2 regions of the Polaromonas sp. P1_F4 genome follow, and region 2 is predicted to be linked to the other one. Evidence: predicted binding sites of a transcription regulator. Region 2 holds the regulator's gene; the other holds the start of a gene.
What was found. Region 2 encodes HrcA, which represses chaperone genes, less so after heat shock. Its sites were predicted from a motif close to TTAGCACTCNNNNNNNNNGAGTGCTAA; they were not measured.
Positions count from the first base shown of each region.

Region 1: a site for HrcA is predicted at 3,120-3,146, ahead of AC1DYQ_RS06685 (co-chaperone GroES). Genes of this name have one in related genera too.

Region 1 is NZ_JBFUBP010000002.1:351,584-361,275, forward strand. It holds gene AC1DYQ_RS06675 (hybrid sensor histidine kinase/response regulator) at 1-1,180, opposite strand, end outside; gene AC1DYQ_RS06680 (ATPase domain-containing protein) at 1,295-2,797, opposite strand; gene AC1DYQ_RS06685 (co-chaperone GroES) at 3,241-3,531, shown strand; gene groL (chaperonin GroEL) at 3,624-5,276, shown strand; gene AC1DYQ_RS06695 (OmpW/AlkL family protein) at 5,568-6,248, shown strand; gene AC1DYQ_RS06700 (AraC family transcriptional regulator) at 6,267-7,214, opposite strand; gene AC1DYQ_RS06705 (carbohydrate kinase family protein) at 7,211-8,194, opposite strand; gene AC1DYQ_RS06710 (transaldolase family protein) at 8,215-8,886, opposite strand; gene AC1DYQ_RS06715 (L-iditol 2-dehydrogenase) at 8,906-9,692, opposite strand, start outside; gene dalD (D-arabinitol 4-dehydrogenase) at 9,691-9,692, opposite strand, start outside.
Region 2 is NZ_JBFUBP010000006.1:293,644-303,335, forward strand. It holds gene AC1DYQ_RS14625 (dynamin family protein) at 1-150, shown strand, start outside; gene mutY (A/G-specific adenine glycosylase) at 205-1,284, shown strand; gene rapZ (RNase adapter RapZ) at 1,339-2,205, opposite strand; gene recN (DNA repair protein RecN) at 2,205-3,848, opposite strand; gene AC1DYQ_RS14645 (NAD kinase) at 3,867-4,742, opposite strand; gene hrcA (heat-inducible transcriptional repressor HrcA) at 4,792-5,811, shown strand; tRNA gene AC1DYQ_RS14655 (tRNA-Ile) at 5,836-5,912, shown strand; gene AC1DYQ_RS14660 (GIY-YIG nuclease family protein) at 6,212-7,870, shown strand; gene AC1DYQ_RS14665 (dienelactone hydrolase family protein) at 7,995-9,035, opposite strand; gene AC1DYQ_RS14670 (helix-turn-helix domain-containing protein) at 9,162-9,491, shown strand; gene AC1DYQ_RS14675 (hypothetical protein) at 9,488-9,692, opposite strand, start outside.

The DNA of each region.
Region 1 (9,692 bases), on a different contig from region 2:
CCATGACGATAACGTCCGGCCTGTGAGCCTTGGCGGCGGCAACGGCGGCCACACCGTCATACGCCGTTGTCACTGCAAAACCATCCATGCCAAGCAAAGCTCCCAAGGTATTGGCCGCGTCCACGTTGTCGTCCACCACCAGGATTTTTTTGGCGTTTCCGGACCGGGCGGGGCCCGCCACTTGAACAGGCGATACAGGATGCCCGCCCTCCAGAACCACCGGCAGCGCCAGGACGAACTCACTGCCATGACCAAGGCCTTCACTGCTGGCATGCAGAGTGCCGCCGTGCATCTCGGCAAACTGCCTGGCCAGGCTCAGACCGATTCCCAGACCGGTCGGCGCTTCGCCAGGCACGGGCGTCTGGGCAAACAGGTCAAAGATTTTTACCAGAGAAGACGCCTCAAGCCCGATCCCGTTGTCGGCGACACGGAAAGTCACCACAGGCCCCTCGACGTCCGCGCGCAGCACGATATGACCGCCTGGATGCGTGAACTTGGCGGCGTTGACCAGAAGGTTGGCGACGCTTTGCACCAGGCGCGCGTGATCGGCATCCAGCAGATACGGTGCGTCCGGCTCCTGCACGTCCAACCGGTGCTGCTTGCTTTCCATGGCGGTACCAGAAATCTCCACCGCATGGTTAATCACTGATTGCAGTGTGATCTGCCCCCTTTTCAGGGTGACCTTGCCGCTGGTGATGCGGGCCACGTCCAACAGGTCATCCACCAATCGCGTCAGGTGAGCCACCTGGCGGTCCACGACATTGCGCAGTTGCGTGATCTGGCCCGAGTCCGGGTAAAGATGCCTGAGGATTCCCATGGACGTACGGATCGGCGCCAGCGGATTGCGCAGCTCATGCGCGAGCGTAGCCAGGAACTCGTCCTTGCGCTTGTCGGCATCGCGCACCTGGTATTGCCTTTCGCGTGCCCGCACGGCCGAGCGGGTGGCGGTAATCAGGGCAATGGTGCGCACGGGCCGTTCCACCAGCGTCACATTGCCAAGATGCTCGACCGCCCGCTGCACATCCAGCGAATCTGCGCCGCTGCGCGTCAGCAGCAGGATGGGGATGTCCGACCAGGTGGGTTGTGAGGCCACGTAGTCAGCCAATGGCCGCATGGCGGCACCACTGACAACCTCTTCCACCAGCAAGAGGGCGCCGGCACCCAGCGGGAGTTGCGTCATAAGCTCATCGCTGTTTGCACACACAATGCTGTGGATACCCACCGACTGAAGCACCCTGGCGGTCAGCGCCGCGTCCCGCCCTGTAGGCGCACAAATGACGATTCGCCGCTCCACCTATCTTGCTCCGCGGGCAGCACCCACCTCAGGATCGTTGCCGAGGTAGACGGGCACCCCCGTCAGAATGCCGCGGAAGCCGCGCAGCGGCGCGCCGACATGGATGCCCTTGTGCGACATCGAGAATTCGCGGATGGTGCGCTCGTGCAGGCTGCCTCGCTTTTTGAACACCGATACGGCCTGCTTGACTTCGCCGTCATGCTCGAAGTAGCGCAGCATGAGTACGTTGTCGGCCAGGTAACTGGCATCCACCGTGGTGGACATCTGGCCGCCCAGCATGCCTTGCTGAACGCCTATCAGGATGGTCACCACACCGCGCTGGCCCAGGTAGGTCAGCAATTCGTGCAAATGCGTTGTCAGAAAACGCTCGTCCGGCATGGCATTGAGGTAACCGTTGATGCTGTCGATGACGATGACTTTGCAGCCCCGGTCTGCGGCCCGGCACACTACGGTCGTGAACTCCCCAGGGGACAGCTCGGCCGGGTCAATCTGCTGAATGCTCAGCACGCCGCTTTCATAGGGCTCGCGGATTTTCATGCCCAGGCCGTCTGCGCGGTTCAGCAAATTGTTTGCCGCTTCTTCAAACAGGAACATGGCGCTGGTCTGCCCGCGTTCCGCTGCGGCGGTGACGAACTGGGCCGCCAGCGACGACTTGCCGGTACCCGGGGGGCCGGCAATCAGCGTGCTGGTGCCCTCTTCCAGGCCGCCGCCCAGGAGAGTGTCGAGTTCGGGAAGGCCGCTTTTGAGCTGTTCCCGTTTTCCCATCACGCGCGACTCGGCCGCCACCAGGCGCGGGTACACGCACAGGCCCCCGTACTGGATGTCGTAGTCATGCAGGCCGCCACGAAAGGCGATGCCGCGGTACTTCACCACGCGCACCCGGCGCCGCTCGGCCCCGTAGTCCTTCACGGACTGGTCCAGCGTGATCACGCCGTGCGCAATGCTGCGCACCTGAAGGTCTATGCCGGCAGCCGTGCGGTCGTCGAGCAACATCACGGTGCAGGAACGGCTGGCGAAGAACTGCTTGAGCGCCAGCACCTGGCGGCGATAGCGTAGCGGCGTATCGGCCAGCAATTGCAATTCGGAGAGGGAATCAATCACCACCCGGGTCGGTTTTCGCTCTTCAATCACGGACAGAATCATCTGTGTGGTGGTGCCCATCTCTACCTCCGAAGGGTGGAACATGGTGTATTCCGCCTCCGGCATCAGCAGGTTTTCAGACGGCAGTACCTCATGGATGTGAATGCCCCCCATGTCCCAGCCATGGGACTCGGCAACCCCGGCCAGTTCTGCCGCCGTTTCGGCCAGTGTGATGTACACAACGGACTCACCCTGCCGGGCGCCTTCCACCAGAAATTGCAGGCCGGTGGTGGTCTTGCCGGTGCCAGGCTCACCTTCAATCAGGTAGATCCGGTCCTTGATGAGGCCGCCTCCAAGGATGTTATCCAGGCCTGGGATGCCGGTTGAAAGGAACTGAAGCTCGGTTGAGGTCTTTGTGGTCATGGTTACAGGGATGCGGTTGTGAGCCAACATGGCACGGAAAGAACAATCCGCAACACCCCGTTAAAGAACGAAGCGGCTTGTAACACCTGGATAAATAGTAGCCAGCAGCCTCCAAAATCTCCGGTTTGCAGAGCCTGAGTTGAGCGTAGGACGACACGCCGTCCCTTCGTCTCCCGTCAGCGTTTCTCCACTCGCCCCCTCCGGGACGCCGCCGGACGGCCCGGGGGTGGGAATCCAAGAATCAGTCCGGTTCACGGGTAAAGCACCAAAACAGCGGTTTTCAGTAGCACCACCTTGAAAACGGGTCTGATTGCCTCTATGATTAGCACTCGATGGTATTGAGTGCTAACAAAGCTCAGTCAATCCACCAAGTTAACGGGCACTCACTTTTACGCGGGTGCTTTTTGATTCCCAAAACCATTGTTCTCAAACAAGGAGCTCTCATGAAACTTCGTCCTTTGCACGACCGCGTGATCGTCAAACGCGTGGAAAACGAAACCAAAACCGCTTCCGGCATCGTCATTCCTGACAGCGCCGCTGAAAAGCCTGATCAGGGCGAAGTGCTGGCCGTTGGCCCAGGCAAGAAGAACGACAAGGGCGAACTGAGCCCCGTGGGCGTGAAAGTTGGCGACCGCGTGCTGTTCGGCAAATACAGCGGCCAGACCGTCAAGGTCGACGGCGACGAACTGCTCGTCATGAAAGAAGAAGACCTGTTTGCAGTGGTCGAGAAGTAATCTCTCTTCTGCTATTTATTTGATAGCTGCTGGCGCACGTTGTATATGGGCCGGCAGGCGATTTCATCCATAAACTTTAAGGAATCTGCATCATGGCAGCAAAAGACGTAATTTTCGGCGGCGAAGCCCGCGCACGCATGGTCGAGGGTGTGAACATCCTGGCCAACGCCGTCAAGGTAACCCTGGGCCCCAAAGGCCGTAACGTGGTTCTGGAGCGCTCGTTCGGCGCCCCCACGGTGACCAAGGACGGTGTGTCCGTCGCCAAAGAGATCGAACTGAAAGACAAGCTGCAGAACATGGGCGCGCAGATGGTCAAGGAAGTCGCTTCCAAGACCTCCGACAACGCCGGCGACGGCACCACCACCGCCACCGTTCTGGCTCAAGCCATCGTCCGCGAAGGCATGAAGTACGTGGCCGCGGGCATGAACCCGATGGACCTGAAGCGCGGTATCGACAAGGCCGTGCTGGCCCTGACCGAAGAGCTCAAGAAGGCTTCCAAGCCCACCACGACTTCGAAAGAAATCGCCCAGGTCGGCTCCATCTCCGCCAACTCTGACGAATCCATCGGCAAGATCATTGCCGACGCAATGGACAAGGTTGGTAAAGAAGGCGTGATCACCGTGGAAGACGGCAAGTCCCTGCAAAACGAGCTCGACGTCGTCGAAGGCATGCAGTTCGACCGCGGCTACCTCTCCCCTTACTTCATCAACAACCCTGAAAAGCAGTCCGCACTGCTGGACAACCCCTTTGTTCTGCTCTACGACAAGAAGATCAGCAACATCCGTGACCTGCTGCCTACCCTGGAGCAAGTCGCCAAGGCCGGCCGTCCGCTGCTGATCATTGCTGAAGAAGTCGAAGGCGAAGCCCTGGCAACTCTGGTGGTGAACACCCTGCGCGGCATCCTGAAGGTTGTGGCTGTGAAGGCCCCTGGCTTCGGCGACCGCCGCAAAGCCATGCTGGAAGACATCGCCTGCCTGACCGGCGGCAAGGTCATCGCTGAAGAAGTCGGCATGTCGCTCGAAAAAGTGACGCTGGCTGACCTCGGCCAGGCCAAGCGCATCGAAGTGGGCAAGGAAAACACCATCATCATCGACGGCTCCGGCGCCGCTGCCGACATCGAAGCACGCGTCAAGCAAGTGCGCGTCCAGATCGAAGAAGCGACCAGTGACTACGACCGTGAAAAACTGCAAGAGCGCGTGGCCAAGCTGGCCGGCGGTGTTGCCGTGATCAAGGTTGGCGCTGCCACCGAAGTCGAAATGAAGGAAAAGAAGGCCCGCGTGGAAGACGCGCTGCACGCTACCCGCGCTGCCGTGGAAGAAGGCATTGTGGCCGGCGGCGGCGTGGCCCTGCTGCGCGCCAAGCAAGCTGCTGGCAAGATCGCCGGCGACAATCCTGACCAGGATGCCGGTATCAAGCTGGTGCTGCGCGCCATCGAAGCCCCCCTGCGCGAAATCGTTTACAACGCAGGCGGCGAAGCCTCTGTGGTGGTCAACGCGGTTCTGGCTGGTAAGGGTAACTACGGCTTCAATGCAGCCAACGACACCTACGGCGACATGATCGAAATGGGTATCCTGGATCCCACGAAGGTCACCCGCACCGCACTGCAGAACGCAGCCTCCGTCGCATCCCTGATGCTGACGACCGAGGCCATGATTGCCGAAGCTCCGAAAGAAGAGTCCGGCGCCGGCGGCGGCATGCCAGGCGGCATGGGTGGAATGGGCGGCATGGGCGACATGGGCATGTAATGCCTGCCTGAGCTTTTCGCTCCATCAAAAAGGGCCGCTTTCGCGGCCCTTTTTTTATTGCTCGTCCACTTTGTACGAAAAACGTTTTCACACAGCAAGGCCTTTCGTCTGCGGCGCCACAGTCTCTTCACAAAAACGGGGAGGAAGATGCTGCACGTTGGCGCCTGCCGCTACCATGATTTCTCATGAGCCACCGGATGACTTCCCTCGCCCCGTGCGATGGCGCGAATACCGCCGGCACAAACAATGACGCCATAGCAACCCGAACACATCCCGCATTCGCACTTGCCCATGAATCCCTCCCAGAAACTCTTCATAGCGGCCGCCCTGGCGGTTTCTTCCGTATACGGCTTTGCACAACAGGCGGGCACATGGTCCGTGTCGGCCGGCGTCACGCGGATTGCGCCTTCCGTGAACAGCGGCAGCCTTTCGGCGCCGTCCGGAACTGGCGTAATTCAGGGCGCGAAAGTCGACGTCAGCAACAGTTCCAGGTTAACGGCCGCCGTAAACTACATGGTCACCGACCACATCAGCCTGCACCTGCCGCTCGGTTTGGGCTTCAGGCATGACGTCAGCGGCGCAGGTGTGCTCGCTGGCGTTGGCACAGTGGCCGACACCCGGGCCTTGCCCATCACGCTGATCGCGCAATACCGGTTTCTTGATGCCGACGCCCGGTTTCGTCCTTACCTGGGTGCGGGCCTCTCCTACGTGAAGTTCTACAAGGAACGCGGCACAGCCCTGCTGACCGCGTTGACCAACCCAGGCGGCCCCGCCACAAGCGTATCCTTCAAGTCGAAATTTGCCCCCGCGTTGCAACTGGGTGGTATTTTCAACCTCGACAAAAAATGGTTTGTAGAAGCCAGCTATACCAAGACTTTCCTGAAAACCCGCGGCACGCTCAGTACCAACCAGACCATCGATGTGGGCCTTGACCCTGATTGCTTCACCTTGCAACTGGGGTACAAGTTTTAATTTCACGCTACAGGACCATCAGGATAATCGGCCAAAACGGTCGTCTGTCTGCCGCCTGAACTCGGTAGGCGTCATGCCCTTGATCTCCAGGAAACGCCGGTTGAAGTTTGCGACATTGTTGAAACCGACCTGATAGCAGATGTCGGTGACGTTGTGGTCGGTCTGCATCAGCAGGTGGCAGGCGCTGTTGATGCGCACACGGTTGACGAAGTCGGTAAAGCTGTTGCCGGTGGAGCGCTGGAAGAAGCGGCTGAAGCGGCTCTCGCTCATGCCGAGCTCGGCCGCCACGACTGACATCGAGATCGGTTCCGCCATGTTGGCGGTAATGCGGTTGACGATGCCGTTGATCTGGTCAACCTGTGCGTCGCCATCGGCGCCCTGCGTGCCTTGCATCTGTACGCTCGACAGCAGCCGGTAGTCCGTCCATTGCGCCAGGTCGGCCATGAACTCAAAAAAGTGGCCGAGGCGGCGCACGCCGCGCGCGGCCTTGATGTTGTCCCAGTGCGTCTGCGCCTGCTGCGACATGCCGAAGAACTCGATACCATGGCGTGCCCGTTCGAGCAGCTGCATCACTTCGCGCAATTCAGGAATCCCGGTTGCCGCGCGCTCGATGGGCTCGTGATGGAACTGGATCACCCGGTCGCGTCCCGCGGCGCCGCCTTCGGGCACGTCAAGCGAAATCCAGTTGTGCGGCAGGCGCGGGCCGCACAACACCAGATGACCGGGCTGAAACGGTCCGATCCAGTCGCCGACAAACGCCTTGCCCGAGGTCTCGGTGATCAGGTGCAGTTCATACTCTTCATGAAAATGCCAGCGTACCAGCGGGCTCGGAAAGCCATGTGCAAGACAGCGCACCAGACCGGTTTCAGGTGACTCGTAACCCAGTGATGGGGAGCGCGCAATATCGCGCTCCAGTTCGGGTTGGCGCTGACGGGGGATCGGGCGTTTGGATGTAGACGTTGTCATGGCAGTCTGGGGCAGGACCGTGAAGCAACGGCCTCATTGTCCTCTCGCACGAGCGCGGCGTGAACGGCCTCCAGCGTGGGCGGATCGGCACCTTCGCGGGTGCAGTTCAGTGCGGCGGCCGTGGCGGCGAAGTGCATCACTGCGCGCCAGGCGTCGCCGCTCAGCTCGCCAAGCTGGGCCGGGTGTTCGACGCCATGCGCAAGCAGCGAGACTGAAAGCCCGGCCGTAAAAGTATCGCCCGCGCCGATGGTGTCGACCACCTCAACACGCGGTGCCGCCACAGTCAACGGCTCGTGCCCCGTGCGCCAAAGCGTGGCACCGCCAGCGCCACGCGTGACGATGACCGCTCGCGCACCGGCGTGCAGGCAATCCGCTGCCAGCGCATCGACAGGCCTGCCGGGCGCCAGCAGTCCGGCATCTTCGTCGCTGAGCTTGACCAGATCGGCCATCGCAAACCAGCTCATGACGCGCGCGCGGTAGGCTGCCATATCGGAAATCAGGCTGGGCCGCACGTTGGGATCGAACACAATCACACGGCGCCCGGCATTGGCGGCCATCAGCCCGGTGATGCGCGTGGCAGCAGGTTCCTGCAGGAGCGCGATGGAGCCGAAATGCAGAAAACGGCATTCCGCCGGCAACTGCGGCAGCGGCTCAGGCGCCCAGGTCGCATCGGCGCTGCCGCGCGTATAGAAGGCATAGCGGTTGGTCTGCGGTGTGCGCTCAACGAAGGCCAGGGTCGACGGCGCATGGCTGCGCAGGATGAAACGGGTGTCCACACCGTTGCGTTCGAGAAAACGCATCAAGCGTTCACCAAACAGGTCGGTCGACAGCTGCGTGAGAAAACCAGTGGGCTGTCCGAGGCGTGCGCAGGCGACGGCCGTGTTGAGCGGTGAGCCGCCCTCGTGGCCCAGGAACGCCAGCGTGCCTGCCTCGCTGGCGGTGAAATCGATCAGGGCTTCGCCTGTGAGTGCAATGCGCATGGTTTTCGGATTGTCCTCTGTCAGGGCAAGGCGCGGGCGTCAGCCAGGAATCCGCGCTCGGCAGCCAGTGTGGCGGGATGATCGAGCAATTCTGCAAAGAGGCGCAGCGGAATCGTGATGGCGCCGACGCCCAACCTCAGCAAGGAAAGATACGCCTCGCGGGAGCGGATGCTCGCCACCAGCAGGCGCGTGCCGGACGAAGGCCGCTGTGCTACCAGCGCCTGCATCTGCGCGATCAGCGCCAACCCGTCGACACCAGCGTCCTCAAGCCGTCCCAGGTAGGGTGCCGCATAAGCCGCGCCCAGTTGGGCAGCAAAGTGCGCCTGCTCGGGCGCGTAGACAGCCGTCCACGTGACCGGCACACCTTGCGCGACAAGCCGGGCACCGGCATCGAAGCCCTGCCGTGTGGCGGGAATCTTCACGACCAGCTGGCCCTTGTCGAAGTGCGGCAGCAGGTCCTGCGCGTCTTCGAGCATGCCATCGACTTCGCTCGAATACACCTGCGCCTGCACTTGCCGCGCGCCCAGTTCGATACAGCGCGCCAGAAGGCCGGGCACCGCGGCGCGCCCGACGCCCGCTCGCTGCAGCAGCGTGGGGTTGGTGGTCACCCCGTGCACTACCGGATGCGGCAGGCAGGCCTGCAACTCGGTCAGGTCGGCGCTGTCGAGGTACAGATGGAAGTCTTCATTCATCGCGCTCTACCCCGATCAATCAGCTCATGACGTTGCCGCCATCGACATTCAGGGTCTGCGCCGTGATGTAACGCGCTTCGTCGCTGGCCAGAAATACCGCTGCTCCGGCGATGTCGGCCGGCACGCCCATACGGCCGAGTGGCACTTCGAGGCCCACGCGCCGCTTCTTTTCCCCCGGAGGCAACCCTTCTGCCTTGGCGAAGAGGCTGTCGACATGGTCCCACATCGGCGTATCGACCACACCGGGTGCGATGCCGTTGATGCGAATGCCATGCGGCGCCATGGCCAATGCGGCACTCTGGGTGTAGCTGATGACCGCGGCCTTGGTGGCGCAGTAGTGCGACACCAGCGCTTCGCCGCGCCGCCCGGCCTGCGAGGCCATGTTGATGACCGACGCACCCTGCGTGCCAGCTTCGACCATGTGGCGAAGCACGGCCTGCATGACAAAGAACATGCCTTTCACATTGACGGCAAAGAGCTTGTCGAAAGATGCCTCGTCGCTGTCAAGCAAAGGCGCGAGGTCGAACACGGCCGCGTTGTTGAACAGGGTATGAATGGGGCCAAAAGCGGCCTGTGCCTGCACCAGCAGGCGCGCAATCGCCTGGGCGTCCGTCACGTCCGCCGCGATGTAGGCCAGGCAGCCGGAATGACGTTTCTGCAGTGCCTGCACGGCTTCAGGCGTCGCCACTGCCCGGTCGACCACGCTGCAGTGCGCGCCCTCGGCGATGCAGGCTTCAGCCACCGCCAGACCGATGCCGCCACCGGCGCCCGTCAGAAGCACATGACGGTTCTTCAGACGTTCGCTC
Region 2 (9,692 bases):
GCTGAAATCGATATCCAGGAGCGCGTACTCGATGAGCTGGACAACAAGCTCACGGAGCTGACTTCCCATCTGATGGGCTCTTCGGCGCAGGCCAGGACGCCGGATGGTGCCGCTACTGCGGAAAATGCCGCGGTGCCCGAGGCTGCCTGAGCGTTGACGCGGTCGCGACCCACCAAGACCCCTTCGGGGCGGAAAGCGGTTGCAGTGAAGCAAACGGCCTCATGCCAGTTGCCCGGATTTTCCGGGGAAATTGTGCGCTGGCAGGCTTCGCACGGACGCAACAGCCTTCCATGGCAGAACACACGTGATCCTTACCGCGTGTGGCTGTCTGAAATCATGTTGCAGCAGACTCAGGTCGCAACGGTTCTGGATTATTACGCGCGATTCCTTTCGCGCTTCCCGACGGTGAAGGAGTTGGCTGCGGCTTCCGAAGACGATGTGCTGGGGCTATGGAGCGGGCTGGGATATTACAGCCGTGCGCGCAATCTGCACCGCTGCGCTCAGGATGTCGTGGCATTGCATGCCGGGCAATTCCCAGAGACGGCCGAGCAGCTCCAGACCCTGCCAGGCATAGGCCGTTCAACCGCCGCGGCCATCGCCTCGTTTTGTTTTGGTGAACGTGTTGCCATTCTGGATGGCAACGTCAAACGGGTGCTCACGCGGGTGCTGGGTTTTTCCGCCGATCTGGCCCAAAGTGCCAATGAGCGTGCGCTATGGGACACGGCTGCAGAGCTGCTGCCTGAGCAGGACCTGCCCGAAACCATGCCGCGCTATACGCAGGGACTGATGGATCTGGGCGCCACGATTTGCGTGGGCCGCCAGCCCCAGTGCCTGTTATGCCCGGTACAAAACCTGTGCCGCGGTTTTGCCGCCGGCGATCCCGGCAAGTATCCCGTGAAGACAAGAAAGCTCAAGCGCAGTGCGCAGGCGCTGAGTCTGTTGTGGGCGCAGAAGCCGGATGGTTCGGTCTGGCTTGAAAAGCGCCCCAGCCGGGGAATCTGGGGTGGGCTTTACTGCCTGCCGGTTTTTGAGAGTGATGAGGCATTGGCTGCGGATTTGCCGGCTTCCTTGCGGGAAAGGCTCGATCCACTGCCAGGTTTTGTCCACGTGCTGACACACAAGGACTTGCACCTGTCGCCGTGGATCGCAGGTTTTCGGGCCGGGCAAACCATGCCCAGGTCTCTGGTTTCGGATGAACGGCCCGGTGCGTGGTTCGGCCCCGCCGAATGGCCTGCACTGGGGCTGCCCGCGCCTATACGCAAACTGCTGGAACGGGACGCCTAGGCCGCTGACCGCGGTGCCCGGGGGATGAAGCCCCCGCGCCAGCTTTGTTTGGGGTCAAGTGGCATCAAGCTCGCGGTGCCGCTTCAGCGTTCGCCATTGCTGGCCGAAAGCTGCGGCCAATTCCTCGACAAGGTAGACGGATCGGTGTTGGCCCCCGGTGCAGCCGATGGCCACGGTCACATAACTTCGGTGGTCACGTACCAGCGCATGCAGCCAATGACTGAGAAATTGCTCGATATGACGGAACATGTCACCCACTTCCGTATGGGTCTTGAGATAGCTTGCCACGGCCTCATCAAGCCCGGTCAGGTGGCGCAGGCCCGACTCATAGTGAGGGTTGGGCAGCATGCGAACGTCAAACACGTAATCCGCGTCCAGCGGCACGCCGCGCTTGAAGGCAAAGGACTCGAACACCAGCGTGAGCTGGGTGCTGGGAGCGGAGATCAGCGACTTCACATAGCCTTGCAGCTGGGATGAGCGGATCATGCTGGTGTCGAGCACGTGGGCCTGCTCGCGCATCTCACCCAGCAACTCCCGCTCCAGCTCTATGGCGTCTACCAACGCCCGGTGCTGGTCGGAGGCGTCGATGCGCGACAGAGGGTGAAGCCTGCGTGTTTCGGAAAAGCGGCGCACCAGGGTCTCGGTGTTGGCATCCAGGAAGAGGGATTGCACTGCTACGCCGGAAGCGCGCAACTGCCGCAGCTGCTGGGGCACCAGGGGAAGCGAGACTGCGCTTCGCACGTCCATGGCAATGGCAACTTTTTGGGCGCCGTGCTGCTGCTCCAGTGCGACGAAGGGCGTCAGCAATTCCGGCGGAAGGTTGTCCACGCAGTAATAACCGGCGTCTTCCAGCGCATGCAGGGCAACCGATTTTCCGGAGCCCGACATACCGGTGATAAGAACCATTTCCAGTGCTGCCATCACTGCCCCAGCATTTCCTTGGCATGGGCCAACGTAGTACCGGAAAGCCGCTCGCCGCCGAGCATGCGGGCGATTTCAGCCACGCGCTGTTCCCCATTCACATGGTCTACGGTACTGAGGGTGGTGCCGTTTTCGGCTCGCTTGGCAACGACAAGGTGCTGGTCGGCACAGGCTGCTACCTGGGGCAGGTGGGTGACGGCCATAACTTGCCGGTCTTTACCCAGTTGTTTCATCAGCCGCCCGACGGTTTCGGCCACGGCTCCCCCCACGCCAGAATCAACCTCGTCAAATATGAGCGTTTGTGCCTGCCCCAACTGGCTGGTGGTGACGGCGATGGCCAGCGCGATGCGCGACAACTCGCCGCCGGAAGCGACCTTGCCCACGGGGCGGGGCGTGCTGCCGGCATGGCCCGCTACCAGGAACTCGGCTTGCTCCAGCCCGTGCTGGGCTGGTTGCTCAAGTTTGTTAAGCGCCACGTCGAATTTTCCGCCCTGCATGCCGAGGCCCTGCATGGCCTGGGTAATGGCTTTGGCGAGTTTTGGGGCAGCTTTGCCGCGCGCCTTCGACACCTGGCCGGCTTCATCCAGGTAGGCTGACCGTGCCTGGTTTTCGTTTTTTTCCAATTGAACCAGATCGGTGGCTTCGTCGAGCTTGTGCAACTCGGCCCGCCAGGAGGCCAGCAATTCAGGCAGTTCGGCTGGAGTGCGTTTGTAGCGCCGCGCCAGGCTGACCCACAGCGAAAGACGTTCGTCGAGTTCGGCCAGCCGTTGGGGTTCCAGCTCGGCATGCCGTGCATAGCCGTTGAGCGAATGCACCGCATCTTCCATTTGGGCCAGAGCGCCATTTAACACTTCGAGGATGCTCTTGAACTCGGGTTCGATGTGTTCCTGGCCTTGCAACGATGCAATGGCCCGTCCCAGGAGTGCAGTGGCGTTCTCGTCGGACTCCTGCAATACGTCGACGGCGGCCTGTACGGCATCGCGCAGAGCCTGCGCGTTGGACAACCGCCCATGCTGGGCATTCAGCTCGTCCCATTCGGCGGCCCCGGGTGCCAGCTTGTCGAGTTCGCCGATTTGCCACGCCAGCCGTTCGCGTTCGCGCTGCAGGCTGTCTTGTGCTTCGCGTGCGTCATTCAATGTTTTCTGGGCGAGCCGCCATTGTTGCCAGAGGCGTGACAACTCGCCGGTAGATACTTCCGCATAGGAGTCGAGCAAGCCGCGTACCGCGTCGGGGCGGGTCAGACTTTGCCACGCATGCTGGCCGTGGATGTCCACCAGCTGGTCGGCGATGTCCTTGAGCTGGGTGGCTGTTGCCGCGCTGCCATTGATCCAGGCGCGGCTTTTACCTTGCGCGTCTATCGTGCGCCTGAGCAGCAGGGTTTCGCTGCTGTCGAAGCCGGCTTGTTCCAGCCAGGGGGCCAGGCCGGAGGGGCTGTCAAACTCTGCGCTGATTTCGCAGCGTGCGGCGCCTTCGCGAACCACGCCGGCATCGGCTCGGGCGCCCAAAGCAAGCTGCAGTGCATCAATCAGGATCGATTTGCCCGCACCGGTTTCACCGGTGAGCACCGAGAAGCCGCCGGACAAATCCAGCTCAAGCTTGTGGACGATGACGAAGTCGCGAAGCGATATGGTTTTGAGGCTCATAACTTGAATCCTGGCCGGTCAGGCCACGCCTTCGTTCCAGTGCAGCTTTCTCCGGAGCGTGTCGAAATAGCTCCAGCCTTTGGGGTGCAGGAAACGCATTTGGTGTTCGGAGCGCCTGACGGTGATGCGGTCGCCATGCAACAGACTTGCCAGCGACTGCATGTCGAAGTTGGCGCTGGCGTCGCGGCCAGAGACGATTTCAATGGTAATTTCGCCCGAGTCCGACAGCACAATGGGCCTGTTGGACAAGGTATGCGGTGCAATCGGCGCCAACACCCAGCCGGCAATCGATGGGTGCAGCAAGGGCCCGCCCGCTGAAAGGGCATAGGCCGTGGAGCCGGTCGGCGAGGCGATGATCAGGCCATCTGCGCGCTGGTTTGCTACAAAGCGGCCATCCACCTCCACACGGAGTTCCACCATGCCGGCGGTCGCTCCGCGGTTCACCACAACGTCGTTCATGGCGGTGGCGCTGAAGACGCACCTGCCGTCACGCACGACCTCTGCCTGCATCATCCAGCGTCGATCTTCTTCATACTCGCCACCCAACATGGGGATGAGTGTGTTCTGGTAGTCCTCAAAGGCGATGTCAGTGATGAACCCCAGCCTGCCCTGGTTGATACCCACCAGGGGGATGCCGAATTGGGCCAGTAGCCGGCCTATGCCCAGCATGGTGCCGTCGCCTCCCACGACGAGGGCGAGGTCGCACTGGGCACCTATGCCAGCTGCGTCAAGGGTCGGGAACCGGGTCAGGCCGGTGTTGCTGGCGGTGTCCTGTTCGATCGCCACCTCGCAACCCTGGGTGCCCAGGAAGTGCGCGATCTCCTCCAGTGCTGACCGGGAACCCTGTGCGTGGTACTTGCCGATCAATGCGACATGGCGAAATTGCGACTTCATCGGCAAATTACATCACAACATGGCAACCGAAGCTTCGTAGAATGGCACCATGCTTGATGATCGTGCCCGATTGCTGCTGAAAGCACTGGTTGAACGCTACATTGCCGATGGACAGCCGGTGGGTTCGCGTACGCTCTCAAAAGCTTCCGGCCTTGAACTGTCTCCGGCCACCATACGCAATGTGATGAGCGACCTGGAGGAGCTTGGCCTGATTGTCAGCCCGCACACCTCGGCAGGGCGCATTCCCACAGCGCGGGGTTACCGGCTCTTTGTCGACACGATGTTGACCACCCAGCGCGACTCCTTGTCGTCGTCGGGCCATATCGGTGCGCCGCGGCTGGCACCTGATCAGCCTCAAAAAGTGCTCAGCAATGCGGCACACATGCTGTCGAGCCTGTCGCAATTCGTGGGCGTCGTCATGGCGCCACGCCGGACGTCGGTATTTCGCCATATTGAGTTTCTGCGCCTGTCCGAAAAACGTTTTCTGGTGATCATCGTCTCGCCCGACGGCGATGTGCAAAACCGGGTCATCTTCACCGAAGCGGACTACACGCAGTCCCAACTGGTCGAGGCGGCCAATTTCCTCAATTCGCATTACGCTGGCATGGCGATCGAAGAGGTACGAGAGCGCCTGAAGAACGAGGTGGAAGCCCTTCGCGGTGAAATCGCCACGTTGATGCAGGCGGCGGTCAAGGTCAGCTCGGAGGCCATCGAGTCGCGCGACGAGGTGGTTATTTCCGGCGAACGCAATCTGCTGGCCGTCAGCGACTTTTCCGGTGACATGGGTAACCTGCGCAAGCTCTTTGATCTCTTCGAGCAAAAGGCGCAACTTATGCGGCTCCTCGATGTTTCGAGCCGCGCCGAGGGAGTCCGGATTTACATCGGCGGCGAAAGTCAGGTGATTCCGTATCAGGAACTGTCTGTGGTGACGGCCCCTTATGAAGTCGACGGACAGGTCGTGGGAACCCTGGGCGTGATAGGGCCCATGCGTATGCCCTACGAAAAAATGATCCAGATTGTCGACATCACCTCCAAGCTGGTGAGCACCGCGCTGAGCCACAGCAAGTAGGCCCTTACAATCGATCTCTTGAGTGGGGCGTTAGCTCAGTTGGTTAGAGCAGAGGACTCATAATCCTTTGGTCGAGTGTTCAAGTCACTCACGCCCTACCATTTTATTGGCTCCGGAGATGAGTTTATTGCTATTAAATAAGTAGCAAGTATTTTCAAATCTTTTCTGTTGCCAGTTTATTGCCAGAATTCGAGTCGATGCCGTTGCATGTATTTGCACCATGATGGACTACAAGCATCGCTCAAAACCGTCTTGACTTCAATTCCAGGTCTCAAAAAAGGTAGGACATCGCCTTTCTAGATGACGAAGTTCCATTTATGGTGGCACGGGGTAGCTTGTTCTGTTGTCGATATCCGATGCCCTTATGTGCTAGGTTTTTTCTACCGTACACAACTCGTCCATGACCTCAGACCCTCACGCGGATAGATTTGCCGAAATCGGTTTTTGGACTGTCCCAATGAAAGGGACAGCCGCTCGAAAGAAGCTGGAGGCATGGGCGGCGACTCACCAAAATAATCCAAAATTTCACAAAGCAATTGATGAAACTTGGAAGGTTGCTACGGCCTTGGTTCAAGTGCAAAGTGTGAATGGTGCCGGCCTGCGCGCGGACTCACAGTTGAGAGAATTCAACTTGGAGTACAACGGTCGTGTTTTTAAAGGTTCCTTAAGGGATATGCCCTCCTCATTCAATGTGGTGGAGGCATTTAATAAATTTCTTCCTCGCACCGCAACTTTTGAAATCAGGGATGAGAAGGACCATCTATTTTCATTTCAGCACTTCATTGACTGGGTGACCTGCGGCGAGACAGAAGGCGTCGAATTAAAACTCGCCGAGCACCTAGTCGAAGGCCAAATCTATTCCTACACATCCTTTGATCGAGTGTCGGAATTATGCTTTTCAGCAGAGGACTCAACAGAGTTCGGCATCGGATCGGTTTCGATGGTCCGATTCGGTCACGAAGTAAGTTTGCTGATTCTGGCCGGGAAAAAAGCGAATTTAACTCTTGAAACAGAGAAGGCAAAGGAGGCGTGGCTTGGTGCCCGTGTCGCACCACATCGCTCCCACATAAAGGTAGCGGAATCCAGGGAAATTCGAGCCGAACCACTGTCAGATGCTGATGACTTATGGAAGACCGTTGTGTTGATGCGGTTGGACGGAAATCAACGAACAGTTGACGTCCGTTATGTCATGGCTGACATGGGAGCATCCTATAGTATTCATACAGATGATGTGTCAACTTACTTCGAGGAGAACGGCGACGAGTTTATGAAGGGCGCCAAGGAAGCATATGTCAAATCACGCGCTGCCTTGGAGAAGTACCAGACGCTTTTCGAACTTGGAAAAACGTTTCTTAGTCTTCCCCTTTTTTTTAGCGCTCATGAGGATGACATAACAATTCAAAGGCACCCGACCGAATTCAAAGAATTTCGATCAAAACTTGCCAACAAAAAAGTGGTCGACAGAGTTCACCCAAAACATTGGCTGCAATTTCGGAACGTGTACACCCTTAAGAGGCCAACAGCTAGGTCACCGGATAGAACATCCTTCACGGCACCCGACTTTAAAGTTGAAACTCGAGGCTACTGGAAGAAACTGCCAATTGATACTCAAGGATTAGATAAGTACGGCCAATCAATCTACGGTAGAACATGGGTTACGCAGACACTCTCGTGGGTCGAAGAACGACCGGCCAGTCCAACAACGGTTGAGAGCGCTTCGGCTCACGACTTCGATGGACTCCGAGCTGGGTACATCTATGTGATGAGATCTGCCGCCCACGAGAAAGACATATTCAAGATTGGTTTGACCACAAGAACAACCGATATCCGCAGCAAAGAGTTGTCGCGAAGCACTAGTTCACCAGATCACTTTTTAACCGTGCAGGAATGGGCCACCCCCGATTGCATGCTTGCCGAAAAGCTCATCCATGAGCGCTTGGCCCCGCACAGGATTAATCCAAGTCGCGAGTTCTTTAAGGCTGACTACAAGGATATCGCTGTTGTGATTCAAGACGTTATCGCCAGTGTCGAAGAAATGGCCGCGAATGAGGCTCCTTGACCACGTTTAAGTGCAGACGCTAAGTGTTCGTACTTCCACATCTTGCTGGAAGAATTTCAGCGATTAATTGATGATGGGGCTTTGATAGTCGATCTGACTCTATGGCGTCGATTTAAAATTGCATTCATTTAGAGGATGTCGTTTTGTCTGATTGTTCTTCAGATGCTTTCACAAAGGCGATGACTTCTTTGATGGCGTCAGTTCGCGCTGCCGTGTTGCCCTCTACGGCATAGCCACGGCTGTTGCATTCTCTTTGTTGTTTCGACCATTCGGCAAACCCGTTGATCGGTTCGCCAGTTTTGTAGTTCCGTGCTTCGCCCAGACCGGCGCCTTGGCGATTAATCATGTGCACTTCAATCGTGCAGTTGTTGGCATGGACGCCTTGAGGCAACCATTCGTAGCGGCCGGTACCGTCAAAACCGTGATGAGCCCCAGGATAGACTTTCCACCGGATGTTCGTTCCGCCGGCCTTCAGCTCGGTGTAATAGTCCACGCATGCGGATGCAATGGTTCCGTTGTCGGCACCGCCCAGAAGAGCCAAGATCGGTGCTTTGTTCGTGTCGCCCCGGTCATAGCGGAACCGCGTGCTGCAGTTGCCCTGGTAAAGCGGTATGTTGCCGGCAAACTTTAAGTCCGTATCGATCACGGCCTTGCGCACCATATCCCAGTGTGTTTCAAACGCCACCGAGCCACCACGTGAACCGCCCATGCTGAAGATGCGCTGTGCATCGATCTGTGGGTGTGTAGCCAGTAATTTCAGCGCGTTCAGAGCATCGGCGACATTTGCCGACACATCGAGAAGACCTTGATTGTTCGTGGTACCTGCTATCTCACGTGGTTTGAATGAGTCCACGATGAAGACAGCTATGCCGGCATCATTCAGCGACTTGCCCCAGACGTCGTAGAGTTTGGCCGAGACGCCGCCGCTGCCTGGACTGATGATGACGGCGGGGACTTTGCCATTCACCTGGCTCGGCATGATCAGGTCACCGTAGACGACGACGGGCTTTGTGTTTGTCATGTTCTTGCGCACGAATTGCCAGCGGTCGGGTGGAGTGATCGAGTTGAATTCGATACGCCCTGTCTGGCCGGCGCTGAGCGTGTCGAGTGGTGCAGCGCTTGCCGCCGCTGAAAAAAGTGCGAAAACGATTAGCAGGCGCTTCATGATGTCTCCTCGGTTGTTACTGGCTGGATGACGGCGGGAAGGTGTCTCCATCAGAAAAAGCTACGTAATTCGTAGTATCTGAATCATACAAAAGTTACGAAGCTCGTAGTTTTCAAAGAACTACGGATGTCTGACGCGGATAAGCAATGGGGCGCTCGGCTCAAACAAGCTCGACTGGCGGCTAAGCTGTCTCAAAAACAGCTCGGAATTGAAGCCGGTATTGATGAGTTCGTCGCCAGCACGCGGATTAACCGCTACGAGTTGGGCGTGCACAAGCCGGACTACTTGACGGCGCAGAACCTGGCCAAAGTGCTCCGCGTATCGGCGGCGTTCTTTTATGCGCCGGAAGATGAGGTCGCAACAGTGCTATTTCAGTACTACCGCGCCAATAAACTGGAACGAGCGGCCGTGCGTAAGGCGCTTGAGCGTCTACCAGGCCCACCAACAATTTCTTAACGTCTGCTTGTCAGCCGGAACCGCACCGCTGCCAACAAACGTACCGGCTCGGCAGTCCACGCCGGCGAGTCATACAGCCATTGAACCGGCTTGCCGGCGACTGCGGACCGTCTCAGCGGATTGACCGTCCTTCCCCGGCTTCTATGGCCGGCCAGTGGAAGCCTCAATCGCGCATTGAATGTCGAAAAGACCGGGCCCGGG